One region of the Burkholderia sp. Bp9031 genome, then DNA from elsewhere that is predicted to be linked to it. Evidence: riboswitches for the same ligand, from Rfam matches in the RefSeq annotation. Region 1 holds a riboswitch; each other region holds the start of a gene.
What was found. Region 1 has a riboswitch for cobalamin ahead of DIE15_RS01040 (TonB-dependent receptor domain-containing protein). Riboswitches for the same ligand answer to the same signal wherever they lie in the genome.
Positions count from the first base shown of each region.

Region 2: another riboswitch for cobalamin. It lies ahead of cobW (cobalamin biosynthesis protein CobW); the one in region 1 lies ahead of DIE15_RS01040 (TonB-dependent receptor domain-containing protein).
Region 3: another riboswitch for cobalamin. It lies ahead of cobG (precorrin-3B synthase); the one in region 1 lies ahead of DIE15_RS01040 (TonB-dependent receptor domain-containing protein).

Region 1 covers NZ_QTPW01000001.1:230,385-234,591, reverse strand. Annotated here, with positions in the region: gene DIE15_RS01040 (TonB-dependent receptor domain-containing protein) at 1-1,492, opposite strand, end outside; cobalamin riboswitch at 1,703-1,896, opposite strand; gene DIE15_RS01035 (AraC family transcriptional regulator) at 2,007-3,053, opposite strand; gene DIE15_RS01030 (hypothetical protein) at 3,223-3,567, shown strand; gene DIE15_RS01025 (Dabb family protein) at 3,557-4,189, shown strand.
Region 2 covers NZ_QTPW01000005.1:172,389-176,595, reverse strand. Annotated here, with positions in the region: gene cobA (uroporphyrinogen-III C-methyltransferase) at 1-475, opposite strand, end outside; cobalamin riboswitch at 585-822, opposite strand; cobalamin riboswitch at 951-1,215, shown strand; gene cobW (cobalamin biosynthesis protein CobW) at 1,543-2,631, shown strand; gene cobN (cobaltochelatase subunit CobN) at 2,638-4,207, shown strand, end outside.
Region 3 covers NZ_QTPW01000005.1:154,766-158,972, reverse strand. Annotated here, with positions in the region: gene DIE15_RS09055 (precorrin-2 C(20)-methyltransferase) at 1-448, opposite strand, end outside; gene DIE15_RS09050 (precorrin-8X methylmutase) at 445-1,071, opposite strand; gene cobG (precorrin-3B synthase) at 1,064-2,428, opposite strand; cobalamin riboswitch at 2,534-2,725, opposite strand; gene DIE15_RS09040 (bifunctional cobalt-precorrin-7 (C(5))-methyltransferase/cobalt-precorrin-6B (C(15))-methyltransferase) at 2,930-4,165, shown strand; gene DIE15_RS09035 (cobalt-precorrin-5B (C(1))-methyltransferase) at 4,165-4,207, shown strand, end outside.

The sequences.
Region 1 (4,207 bases):
ACGTCGCGGGGTTGTACGCGATCAGGTTGTTGATGCGCGTGTCGTAGATCGCGGCGCTGAACGTGCCGTACGCGGTGTTCGCGTCGAGCGCGGCCTCGACCGAATCGCTGCGCTCCGGATTCAGGTTCGGATTGCCGTAACCGGGGTAGTACAGGTCGTTGAACGCCGGCAGGCGAAACGCATTGCCGTACGACACGCGCGCCGTGTACACCGGCGTGATCGCCCACGACAGCGCAGCGTTGCCGGTGTTCACGGCTTTCCCCGCGATGATCTCGTGACGGCCCGCGACGAACATCGTCACGCTGCCGAGCGTCGCCGATTGATGCAGCGAGAACGCGGAGTCATTGCGCGTCGGCACGCCTTCCGGCATGTCGACGGGCAGGAACGCCTGCTCGCGCGTGAAGTCGTACGCGACTTTCGTCTCGCCCGACAGCGGCAGGCCGAACAGGCGGAAGCCGTGTTCCTGATGCGTCAGCGACGTCGACGAGCTGATGCGCTGCGAGTTGATCTGGTCGGTCGAAATGGACGGGTCGCTCGCATACAGGAACTGGCGGTCGTTCGCATAACCGAACGACTGGTCGAACTGCGTGTCGGGCGTGATGTCGAGATGGAACGCGATGCCGGTCGTCAGCTGATGATCGAGCTGTCGGTTCGCAAAGCCGGCGTTGTCATAGGACAGGTCGGAGCGGTGATACAGCGCGAACGTCGAGATCGACCAGTTGTCGCGTGCGTAGCCGAGGCGTGCATCGAGGTCCTGCGCGTGATACGGATTGCGGCCGTCCTCGTGGTATGGCAACACGGGCCGCGTTGCGTCGATGCCGGCCGTGTTGTAGTCGTGCAGCCCGAGCGAGTAGGTGAGTCCGCCGAGTGCGGCGAGCGGCCCGGTGGAGGGCACGGTGCCCGACGTGCGCAACTGCGTGTCGAAGGTCTTGTTCGAGCCGCCGCCGAACGACACGGTCGTCTGGTTGGGTTGGCCGGCGGCGCGGCGCGTGAACAGCTGCACGACGCCGCCCATTGCGTTCGCACCGAACGACGCGGCGGCCGGCCCCGAAATCACCTCGACGCGCTCGAATGCTTCGGTCGGCAGGTCGGCCCACGGCGCGATGCCGGTGGTCGGCGAGCCGATCCGGATGCCGTCGATGAACACCGCGACCTGGCTGGCCGACGAGCCGCGGATGCTGACCGATGCCGACGCGCCGGGGCCGCCGGTCGTCGAGACGGTCACGCCCGGCAGTGTCGCGAGCGCCTGCGTGATGCTCGGATCGCTCGGCGACAGCCGGTCGAGGTCGGCGCGCGTGAGCACCTGCGTCGTCGCATAGCGCTGGTCGAACGACTCGGGCAGGTGCCGCGTGTCGGTCACGGTGATCGTCGGGAGGTCGGCGCCATTTGCAGGCTGGGACGGCTGCGCGGGTGCCGTGTCGCCAGCGGCGTGGGCGATCGGGGAGAGCAGCGCGGTGGCGGCGGACGTGGCGAGAAGGTGGCGAAGATTCATGATGCGGCGAGCGTGATCGTGTTGCAGGTACGGCGTACGCGCGGGAAGACGCCGCGCATGCCGGCGGCGCAGCGGCGCGACGCTTCCGGCGTGGAAGCGGAGGCGGAAAGATGGGACATCCGAAGGATCCTGAGGTCGGGCCGTCCATGCAACGGGGCGACCGCCAAAGGCGGTGCCTGGCGCGCCGGGACACCCCGCCCGGTGCGGCTGCTTGGACCTCGGGTCGATGGCAGGTCTCCTGGCTCGCGGGTCGTCATTCGCGCCGGCCTTCCCGGTTTCCCAGTGGCGTGGAGTGGCGCGGATTCGCCGCTTACAGTTGCGGGGGCAGCCGCAGATTCGAGGCGCTGCCTCTCCTGCGTTCCCTTTTGATCCCGTCTCCGGGAACCATCAGCGCGCAAGCGTAATGGCGAGCGCTCGGGCGCGTCAATTATCGAAGCGCGCGGGGATGCGAAAAAACGTCATTGTTCGGCGAATTTTTTCTATTTCCTTTCGCTCAAGGCGCCCGAACCGCGCTTCATGTCTGATGAAACGGGATCTCGGCGGCGCCGCAATCGCGCCGGAATCGGCTCGGTGCGATGCCCGTCCATCGCACGAACGCCCGCCGAAACGCTTCCTCGCCACCAAATCCGAGATGCGCTGCAATCCGCGCGACCGGCCAGTCCGACTCGCGCAGGCAGCGCCGCGCGACGTCGGCGAGGCACTGCTCGCGCAACACGTGATAGCCGCTGCCTTCGGCGGCCAGCCGCCGCCGCAACGTCGCCTCGCTCACGCCCAGCCACGTCGCCAGCTCGGCGAGCGCCGGCAGCGCCTGCTCGCGCGCGAGCGCCGCATCGAGAAAGCCGCGTACTTGCTGCGCCCATGACACGACGGCCGGCGTCGCATCGATCAGACGAAACGGAAAATCGACGAGGAAGGCGGCAAGCTCACCCGGCTGGCGGATCACGCGGGCATCGAGCCGCGCCGCATCGAACGCGAATCCATAGGTCTTGCGACCGATGTCGACCGGCGCGTTGAACAGCCCGAGCAGCGGCATCGCGTCGTCGCGGCGCGGATGGCCGAGCCAGACTTCGTCCGGCCGCAGCGGCTGCCCGATCAGCCAGCCGAACAACTGCAGATAGCAGAACAGCCCGGTCAGATCGACGAGGCATGCGGCCCGGCTGCGCGTGCGGCGCAGCGAATCCATCCGGAACGTCGCACGAGCGTCGCGCACCGTGAGCGACAGCGTGCCGGCACGCGGCGTCAGCATCTCGCAGAACTCGGCCGCACAGCGGATCGCGTCGGCGAGCGTCGCGCAACTGAGCAGGCAGCGGCACATCAGGTCGACTTCCTGCTTGCGCATCGGCGGATGGCCGTCGCCGCGCGCGACCTGCGCCTCGAGCCGCTCGATCGCGTCGCGGTACAGCGCGACGAAGCCGCCGGGCGTCGCTGCCGTTGCGGTCGTTGCGTCCGGCGTCGCGCGCGGTTGCGCCTGCGGCGCACCGCTGCGCGCCAGTTCGTCGAGCAGGCGCGCGCCGAGTCCCGGCAGCACGCGGCCGCGTGCCGGCATTGCGCGCTGTTTCATGTCTCTCCCGATCTGAGCGTTGCGACAGGGGTTGGTGAGCGGGCTGGTAGGGGTTCGCCGACCGTCGCCACGCAAGAATGCTATCCACGCCGGTTGCTTCCGGCCTCGCCGGAACGGCGTAGGCGGCCGGTTTTGCTTCCCGCCACGAACCACCCGAGACGACCCGCGAATGATTCAGATCGTAGACGAAATCACCCTCGCGCCCGAGCGCATTTCCGACGTGCTGGCGCTGCTGCACGACCGCTATCTGCCGGGCCATGCGGCGCGTGGGCTCGTGGCGGCCGGCCGCTGGGTGTCACCGCCCGTCGCGGTGCCGGGGCAGCCGAGCACGCTGTGGCTGACGTGGCAGGTTGCCGACGCGCCGTCGTACTACCGGATGCGCGCGCTGACCGACGGCGACGTGGTCGCGTTCTGGATGGCCGTCGACGCGCTGTGCGACACGCGTCGCCGCCATGTGATGACGGACGCCGATGCGCCGCTGCCCGCGCTGACGGAGGTCGACCATGCGGCATGACACGGCCCAGATATACGTTTCGGCGATCGACGATGCCGGCGCATTCGAACGTGCATTGCGCGACGCCGCGCATGCGCTGCCCGGCGCAACCCGCGTGGCGCTCGCGCGCAATCTCGAAGGCTGCTGGGGCGCGGGCGGCTACACGCTCGACGTATTGCGCGACGAACGGGCGACCGTTCAAGCGACGGATTTCACCGCGCTGTCGCGTGTGCCGGGCGTCGTGCGGATCGACGGCGCCGCGTGCCGCGCGATCGGCGGCGGCCTGCGCGAGCCGGCGTTGCGCGACGGCGTATGGCGCACGCTGATGCTGCGTGTGCGGCCGGAGGCCGGCGAAGCGCGCGTGCGCGACCTCGAGCGCGAACTGCTGCGCATGCCCGCGTTCATGCCCGGCATCCGCAACTGGCGGCTGAGCCGGAGCGTGGCGCCCGGCGGGTGGACCCACGTCTGGCAACAGGAGTTCGCGCACGTCGGCGACCTGCTCGGCGAATACCTGCTGCATCCGTATCACTGGGGCTGGGTCGACCGCCGATTCGACGCCGAAAGCCCCGACTGGACGGTCGATGCGATCTCGCATGCGTTCTGTCCGCTCGCGTCGAGCCTGCTGGCCGACACGGCGGCGTGACGCGCGGCGCGCATACGA
Region 2 (4,207 bases), on a different contig from region 1:
CGCCCTGCGCGTCGCCGCGATGCGTGACCGGAATGCCGAGCGCGGCCGGCGCGGCGATGCCGGCCGTGATGCCGTTGACGACCTCGACCGGAAAACCGGCCGCGCCGAGCGCGAGCAGTTCCTCGCCGCCGCGGCCGAACACGAACGGATCGCCGCCCTTGAGGCGCGCGACGCTGCGGCCCGCGCGCAGGTGCGCGAGCATCGCGGCGACGATCGTCTCCTGCGGCGTCGATGCATGGCCGCCGCGCTTGCCGACGTGCTCGATGCGTGCGTCGGCGCGCGCGTGGCGCAATACGTCGGGGTTCACGAGATCGTCGACGAGCAGCACGTCGGCCGCGGCGATCGCGCGCACGGCCTTGAGCGTCAGCAGATCGGCGTCGCCGGGGCCGGCGCCGACGAGCCATGCGCGGCTCATCGGACGCGGCACGGCGCGCACCGTGTCGTAGCGGTGGAAAGGGGACAGCGAGCGGCACATCGGCGGCCGGCGGACAGGCAGTGCATGACGGATCGAGCGAAGCCCGCGCGAGCGCGGGCGGAAAGCGCACCCCATCCGTTCCCCGCGGATCGGGCGTTCGGCGAGCCTCGGGCTCGCCCCTTGCGTCGGCCGGTATCCGGGCTGGCCGCTTGCCAGGCCGCAGCCTTCCCACCCGCTGAAGGGCAGTGGCATCGCGGGCGGCCTGGGCGCGTGCGGGGGGGAACCGCGGCGCGCGGGCGGCGTACCGTTGCGGGGACAGCACAGGCCGGGCGGACTTCCGCCTCCTGTTTCCCGTTTAACTGCGTGCGCGGAATGCGCATGCGAGCACCGAACGCGGCGCATACGATAGCACAGCGCCCGGCCCGCGCGAACCCGCCGCGCGGGTGCCGGGATGCGGCCGCGGGCGCGGTGCCGCGGTCATGCCGAAGCCTCCCGCGGCGGCCCGTTGCGCCTTGACGCTCCGCGCACCGCCGCCTACACTCGCACGCGTTTCGGTGCTCGCACGCGCCTCTCCGGCGTGCGCAGTTAAACGGGAAACAGGGAGCCTGCCTGCGCCGCAGTCGAGCCAACCTGTGCTGCCCCCGCAACGGTAAGCGAACGCGTCGCGCGCAAGCGCCACGCAGCGCCGCTTCGCCGCATGCCCGCCGCATGCGGACGACCGCCACTGGATGCCGCGCATCCGGGAAGGCGAAGCGGCGTGTTCGTCAGCCCGGATACCGGCCGAAACGTTGGGGTTCAGCGCCGCGGGGAGGCGGCGCATCGTCCACGGCCGCAGCACGCCCGACGCCCGCGCGTTTCCCGCTTTCCCCGCCGATCCGCCCGCCGCACGCGCGCCGGGCCGGCGCGACGAACGGCAGGCGGCGCGGGCAGGGCCGACGGCGGCCGTGTTGGCATTCACGATGTCGACCGTTCGCAAGGAAGCGTCATGTCCGATTCGTCGTTCCGTCCGTTCTGCAGCCGTCCGTGCGGACTGCACCGCGCCATCCCCGCGATTCGCCAAATGACATGCCGCGCCGCCATCGACGCGACGATCCCGGCCTGATTCCATTTTCGCCACAGGACCTACCATGACCCTACGCAAGCTTCCCGTCACGATCGTCACGGGCTTTCTCGGCAGCGGCAAGACCACGCTGATGCGCCACATCCTGCAGCACGCCGAAGGCCGCCGCATCGCGGTGATCGTCAACGAATTCGGCGAGCTCGGCATCGACGGCGAAATCCTCAAGGGCTGCGGGATCGGCTGCGAGGATGCGGAGGGCGCGCAGGGCGAAGCGTCGGGCCAGCTGTACGAGCTCGCGAACGGCTGCCTGTGCTGCACCGTGCAGGAGGAGTTCTATCCGGTGATGGAAGCGCTCGTCGAGCGCCGCGCCGACATCGATCACGTGCTGATCGAGACGTCGGGCCTCGCGCTGCCGAAGCCGCTCGTGCAGGCCTTCAACTGGCCGACGATCCGCAACAGCTTCACGGTCGACGCGGTCGTGACCGTCGTCGACGGGCCGGCCGCCGCGAGCGGCCAGTTCGCCGAGAACCCGCAGGCCGTCGACGCGCAGCGCCGCGCCGATCCGAACCTCGATCACGAATCGCCGCTGCACGAATTGTTCGCCGATCAGCTGTCGTCCGCCGATCTCGTGATCGTGAACAAGGCCGACCTCGTCGCCGACGCGCAGTTCGCCGAAGTCGAAGCCGCGATCCGCGAGGAAATCCCGCCGCAGGTGAAGATCGTGCGCGCGACGCGCGGCGAACTGGATCTCGCGATGCTGCTCGGGCTCGAGTCGGCATCGGAGGAAACGATCCATCTGCGGCACGACCATCACGGCTCGGCCGACGACGGCGATCACGACCACCATCACGACGATTTCGATTCGGTCGTCGTGTCGGGCGATGCCGGTTCGCGCGAAGCGACGATCGCCGCGCTGCAGCGTGTCGTCGAGGCACATACGATCTATCGCGCGAAAGGCTTCGCGGCGCTGCCCGATGCGCCGATGCGGCTCGTGATCCAGGGCGTCGGCCGCCGCTTCGACAGCTATTTCGACCGTCGCTGGCAGGACGGCGAGCCGCGCACGAGCCGCTTCGTGCTGATCGGCGAGGATCTCGACGCGGCCGCGCTGCAGCGCGCGTTCGACGCCGCGTGCGCGGCGCAAATGCAACAGGCGTAACGCGCGATGCATCTGCTGCGCACCACGCCGGGCGGCTTCGTCGACGATACGCAGGGTGTCGTCCGGATCGACCAGCAGCCGGCCGACATCGTGATCCTGAGCTCGGCCGACACGACGCTGTCGCTGCTGGCCAGCGTCGTGCCGAAGCTGCCGGCCGGCTTTCCGAGCGTGCGGCTTGCGAACGTCACGTTCCTGCGGCAGCCGGCGTCGGTCGATTTCTATGTCGACGACGTGCTGCGTCACGCGAAGACGGTCGTGATCGATCACCTCGGCGGCGAAGCATACTGGCCGTACGGGATCGAACAGGCCGTGTCGCTCGCGTCGAAACGCAAGCAGCAGCTCGCGATGTTCTCGGGCGACCTGCAGGAAGACCCGAACCTCGTCGCGAAGAGCACGGTCGCGCCCGACCTGTGCCGGCTGTGGTGGCGCTACCTGCGCGAAGGCGGGATGCACAATGCCGAAGCGTTGCTGCGCAGCATCGCGTTCCATACGCTCGGCTTCGGCGACGAACCCGAGCAGCCGCGCCCGCTGCCGGCCGCCGCGCTGTATCACCCGGCGCGCGACCCGGCGAGCGTCGACGACTGGCAAGCGCGCTGGACGCCCGGTGCGCCCGTCGTCGCGATCCTGTTCTATCGCGCGCACTGGCAGGCCGCGAACACGGCCGTGTTCGACGCGCTGGCCGATGCGCTCGTGCGCGAAGGGCTCAATCCGCTGCCGATCGCGGTCACGTCGCTGAAGGACGCGGTGAGCCGCGAGGTCATCACGCAGCTCTGCGACACGCACGGCGTCGCGCTCGTGCTGAACACCACGGCCTTCGCGGCCGGCGCGATCGACAGCGCCGAGCCCAACGTGCTCGCCGGCGACGCGCCCGTGCTGCAGGTGATCCTGTCCGGCGGCAACCGCGACGCATGGGTGGCCGACAATCAGGGGCTGCACGCGCGCGACATCGCGATGCACATCGCGCTGCCCGAGGTCGACGGGCGCATCGTCACGCGCGCGGTGAGCTTCAAGGGGCTCGCGTATCGTTGCCCGCACACTGAAGTCGACGTCGTGCGCTACCAGCCGGACGCCGAACGAATCGCGTTCGTCGCGGCGCTCGCGCGCGGCTGGTGCCGGCTGCGCACGCTCGACAATGCCGACAAGCGCATCGCGCTGATCCTCGCGAACTATCCGCAAAGCGAAGGGCGGATCGGCAACGGCGTCGGGCTCGATACGCCGGCGTCCGCGCTGCGCGTGCTGTCGACGCTGCGCGACGCGGGCTATGCCGTGGCCGACCTGCCGACCGACGGCGACGCGCTGATCGCGCGACTCACCGAAGGCGTGACCAACGACCCGGCCGTGCGCGCGTTGCGCCCCGCGTTCCAGAGTTTCGCGCTGGCCGACTACATCGCGCATTTCGCGCGGCTGCCGGCTGGCGTGCGCGACGCGCTGAACGAACGCTGGGGCCCGCCCGAAGCCGACCCGACGCTGCGCCAGGGCCGCTTCACAATCGCCGGCTGGCGCGCGGGCAACGTGTTCGTCGGCATCCAGCCGTCGCGTTCGCGCGGCGAGAACGACTATGCGAGCTACCACGACG
Region 3 (4,207 bases), on a different contig from region 1:
GCTGGCCGAGCACGGCCGTGCCGCCGAGCATCGCGCACACGCCCGGGATCACTTCGGTGTCGTAGCGCGGCGCGAGGCGATCGTGCAGGTACATGTACGACCCGTAGAAGAACGGATCGCCTTCGCAGATCACCGCGACGTCGCGCCCGGCGTCGAGATGCGCCGCGACGATCTCGGCGGCCGTGTCGTAGAAGTCGGCGATCACCGTCTCGTAGCAGAGCGGCGGCGGCAGCGCCTCGGTCGTCACCGGATAGACGAGCGGCAGCTGCGTCTGCGCATCGAGCAGGTGCGCTTCGACGATCCCGTACGCATTGCCTTTCTTGCCTTTCGCGACGAAATACGCGACCACCGGCGCGGCCTGCAGCACGCGAAGCGCCTTGATCGTCATCAGCTCAGGGTCGCCGGGGCCGACGCCGACCCCGAACAGGCGTCCGCGCGGGGCCGTCATTCAGCCTCCGTCGCGAGTGCGTTGACCGCGGCGGCGGCCATCGCGCTGCCGCCGCGCCGGCCGAGCAGCGCGACGTACGGCACGCCGCGGCTGTCCGCGTCGAGCATCGCCTTCGATTCGGCCGCACCGATGAAGCCGACCGGAAAGCCGAGGATCAGCGCGGGGCGCGGCGCACCGGCGTCGATCATGTCGAGCAGGTGGAACAGCGCGGTCGGCGCATTGCCGATCACGACGACGCTGCCGGCCAGGTGCGGGCGCCACAGTTCGAGCGCGGCGGCCGAGCGCGTGTTGCCGAGATGCCGCGCGAGGTCGGGCACGGCCGGTTCGCCGAGCGTGCAGATCACGCGATTGCCGGCCGGCAGCCGCGCGCGCGTGATGCCTTCGGCGACCATCTTCGCGTCGCAGAGAATCGGCGCGCCGGCCGCGAGCGCGGTGCGGCCCGCCGTGCCGGCGCCGGCCGAAAAGCGCAGGTCGTAGACGACATCGACCATCCCGCACGCGTGGATCACGCGCACCGCGAGTTTCTCGAGATCGGGCGGAACCTGCGACAGGTCGGCCTCGGCGCGGATCGTCGCGAACGACTGGCGGTAGATTTCCTGCCCGTCGCGAATATAGTCAAGCATCGGTGGTGTCCTGGCTGTGCCGCGCGCCCGTCAGTCGGGCCGCGGCCTGGTCAATCGTCAGATGGCGCGCGAGCGGGGCGCCGAGGCCCGCGGCGGCGTCGCGCCGGTAAAGGTCGTAGCGTGCGGGCGCGACCGCGACGAGCGTGTGCGTCGCGGGATGCGGCAGCGCGCAGTGGCGCTCGCAGCCGGTCAGGTGCACGTCGACCGGATGGCCGACGCGCGCGGCCAGCGCGAGCGCATCGTGTTTCGTATCGGCACGCGACTTCGCGCAGCCCGCGCTGCCGGTGCAGGCAACCAGCGCCGCCAGCGGGTCGGATGCCGTGCATACCAGGCCGAGCGACGCGAGCGCATCGAGCACGGCCGGCGCGCGCTCATGCCGTATGCCATGCACGAACACGCCTTGCCATGGGGTCATCGACAGCGTGCCGTCGCCTTCGGCTTCGGTCAGTGCCGCGAGTCGCTCCAGTTGCGTCGCGTCGAGCCGGCCGAGCACGCACTGCGCGCCGACGCTGCAGTACGCCGCGTCGAGCGACGGCCGTGCGCCGAAGCGCAGCGCGGCATCCGCGGGCATGCGCCGCCAGCCGGCCAGTGCCGGATCGGCCTCGAGCGGGAAGGGTACGTAGTGCTGCGCGCGCGCGCGCAACGCGCGTTCGCCGCCGGTCGCGAGCCATGCGCGCATCCGCGTGACGTCGGCCGGCGCAAGATCGAGGAACGCGAGCAGCAACGCACGCACGAGCGCGACGGCCTGGTCCGGCGCCACGTCGAACGACGCGGGCGAATCGTCGGACGAGACCGGCGGACAGCCGGCCAGGCCCGCGGCGATGCGGACCGCGCCGTCGCCGCGGCGCCGCGCGGCGAGCCAGATGTCGTGCGGATGATCGAGCGCCGCGACCGATTCGCCGCCGTCGAGCTGGATCGAGAATTTCGGCGACAGCTCGCCGCGGCGCGGCGCGTGCGTCAGCATGTCGAGCAACGGAAGCGCGAGTGCGCGGCTGTCGAGCAGCGCGGCAGGATCGAGCCCGGCGAGCGGGCTGAGCATCACATTGCGGACGTCGTCGCTCGCGGCGAGCGCGGCCGTATCGGCGGTGGCGTCCGCAGTTGCATCGACGGGTGGGCCGAGACCCGCGTCGAGCAACGCACGCGTCAGCGCGTCGGCCGCGCCGTCGCGAATGCCGCGCAGCTGGAGATTCGCGCGATTGGTTGCGTCGATCGTGCCGGAGCCGTACACGCGCGCGGCGGCGGCGATCGCGCGCGCCTGGCGGGCCTCGAGCCGGCCGCCCGGCAGCTTGATCCGGCACAGTCCGCCGTCGGCGGCCGCGACGACGCGCACGAGCCCCGGGCAAGCCGACGGGCGCACGACGGGTGACGCAGGAATCGAAACGGGGGCGGAACTCACGGGATACCGGGACAGTGTCGCGCCGCGGCCAACGCATCGGTACACCCCGCCCGACGCCGACTGGCACGCACGCACTTTCAGGCCGGCAGGTCTCCTGGCTGACAGGTCGGCGCCGGCTCCCGGCCTTCCCGGTGAAACCAGTGGCATGAGGGGGAGATCGGCTCGCTGTCTACAGTTGCGGGGGCAGCCACAGCGGCGCGAGGCGCGCCCTGTGTTCCCTCTTCGGCCCCGAAGGGCACCGGCGAACGAACGGCCGTAGGATACCCGATTTCACGGTCGCTTCGCGACCGCCGGGCGCGTGCCGCGATCGCAGCGAAACGCGGCCCGGCGCCGGTGGGTCAGCAGATGAAACGCGCGGTGGAACACGGTACCATGCCGACTTTCGCAACGCGGACGGTCGCGCCGGCGCCTTCTCGGCCGCCGTGCGGCGACTCGATGAAATCGGACGATGGGGAAGGGTGCATGACGGCGTGGCTGACGGTAGTGGGCATCGGCGACGACGGCTACGCGGGGCTCGGACGCAGCGCGCGGCGCGCGCTGCTCGAGGCGACGCGGGTCGTCGGCGCGAAGCGGCACCTCGACATGCTGCCCGCGCGGCTGCCGGCCGCACGCGAAGCGTGGCCGTCGCCGTTCGACCTGTCGGGCCTGCTCGCGCGGCGCGGCACGCCCGTCTGCGTGCTCGCCAGCGGCGACCCGATGCTGTTCGGCGTGGGCGCCACGCTCGCGCGCGAACTCTCCCCCGACGAATGGCGCGTGCTGCCCGCCCCGTCGTCGCTGTCGCTGGCGGCCGCGCGGCTCGGCTGGCCACTGCAGGACGTCGGCGCGGTGTCGCTCGTCGGCCGGCCGCTCGCGACGCTCGCGCGCCACCTGCTGCCGGGCCGGCGCCTGTTCGTGCTGAGCGCCGACGGCCGCACGCCGGCCACGGTGGCCGCCGAACTCGCCGCGCGCGGCTTCGGTCCCACGCGCATCAGCGTGTTCGAGCACCTCGGCGGCCCGCTCGAGCGGCGTCTCGACGGCCTCGCGCAAGACTGGCACATCGCCGAAACCGCCGCGCTCAATCTCGTCGCGCTCGACTGCCGGGCCGGCCCCGATGCGCCGCGCCGCGCGCTCACGCCCGGCCTGCCCGACGACGCGTATCGCCACGACGGCCAGCTCACCAAGCGCGACATGCGCGCGCTGACGCTCGGGCGCCTCGCGCCCGCGCCCGGCGAACTGCTGTGGGACGTCGGCGCGGGCAGCGGCTCGATCGGCATCGAATGGATGCGCGCGCATCCGTCGTGCCAGGCGATCGCGATCGAGTCGCATGCCGAACGGCAGCGCTTCATCGAGCACAACCGCGACGCGCTCGGCGTACCGGGCCTGCAACTCGTCGCGGGGCGCGCGCCCGATGCGCTCGCGGGGCTCGCCGCACCCGATGCGATCTTCATCGGCGGCGGCGCGACCGCACCCGGCGTGCTCGATGCGTGCTGGTCGGCGCTGAAGCCCGGCGGCCGGCTCGTCGCGAACGCGGTCACGCTGCAGGGCGAACTGGCGCTCGCCGCGTGGCGCGATGCGCATGGCGGCACGCTCACGCGCGTGTCGCTCGCGCACGCCGAGCCGCTCGGCCGCTTCGATACGTGGCGGCAGCCGTTGCCGGTTACGCTGTACGACGTGCGCAAACCCGATTCAACGGCAACGGCATTCACGGACCTCGCGTGATGCGCGACGAAACCCCCGAACAACCGGCACCGCTGCGCTTCG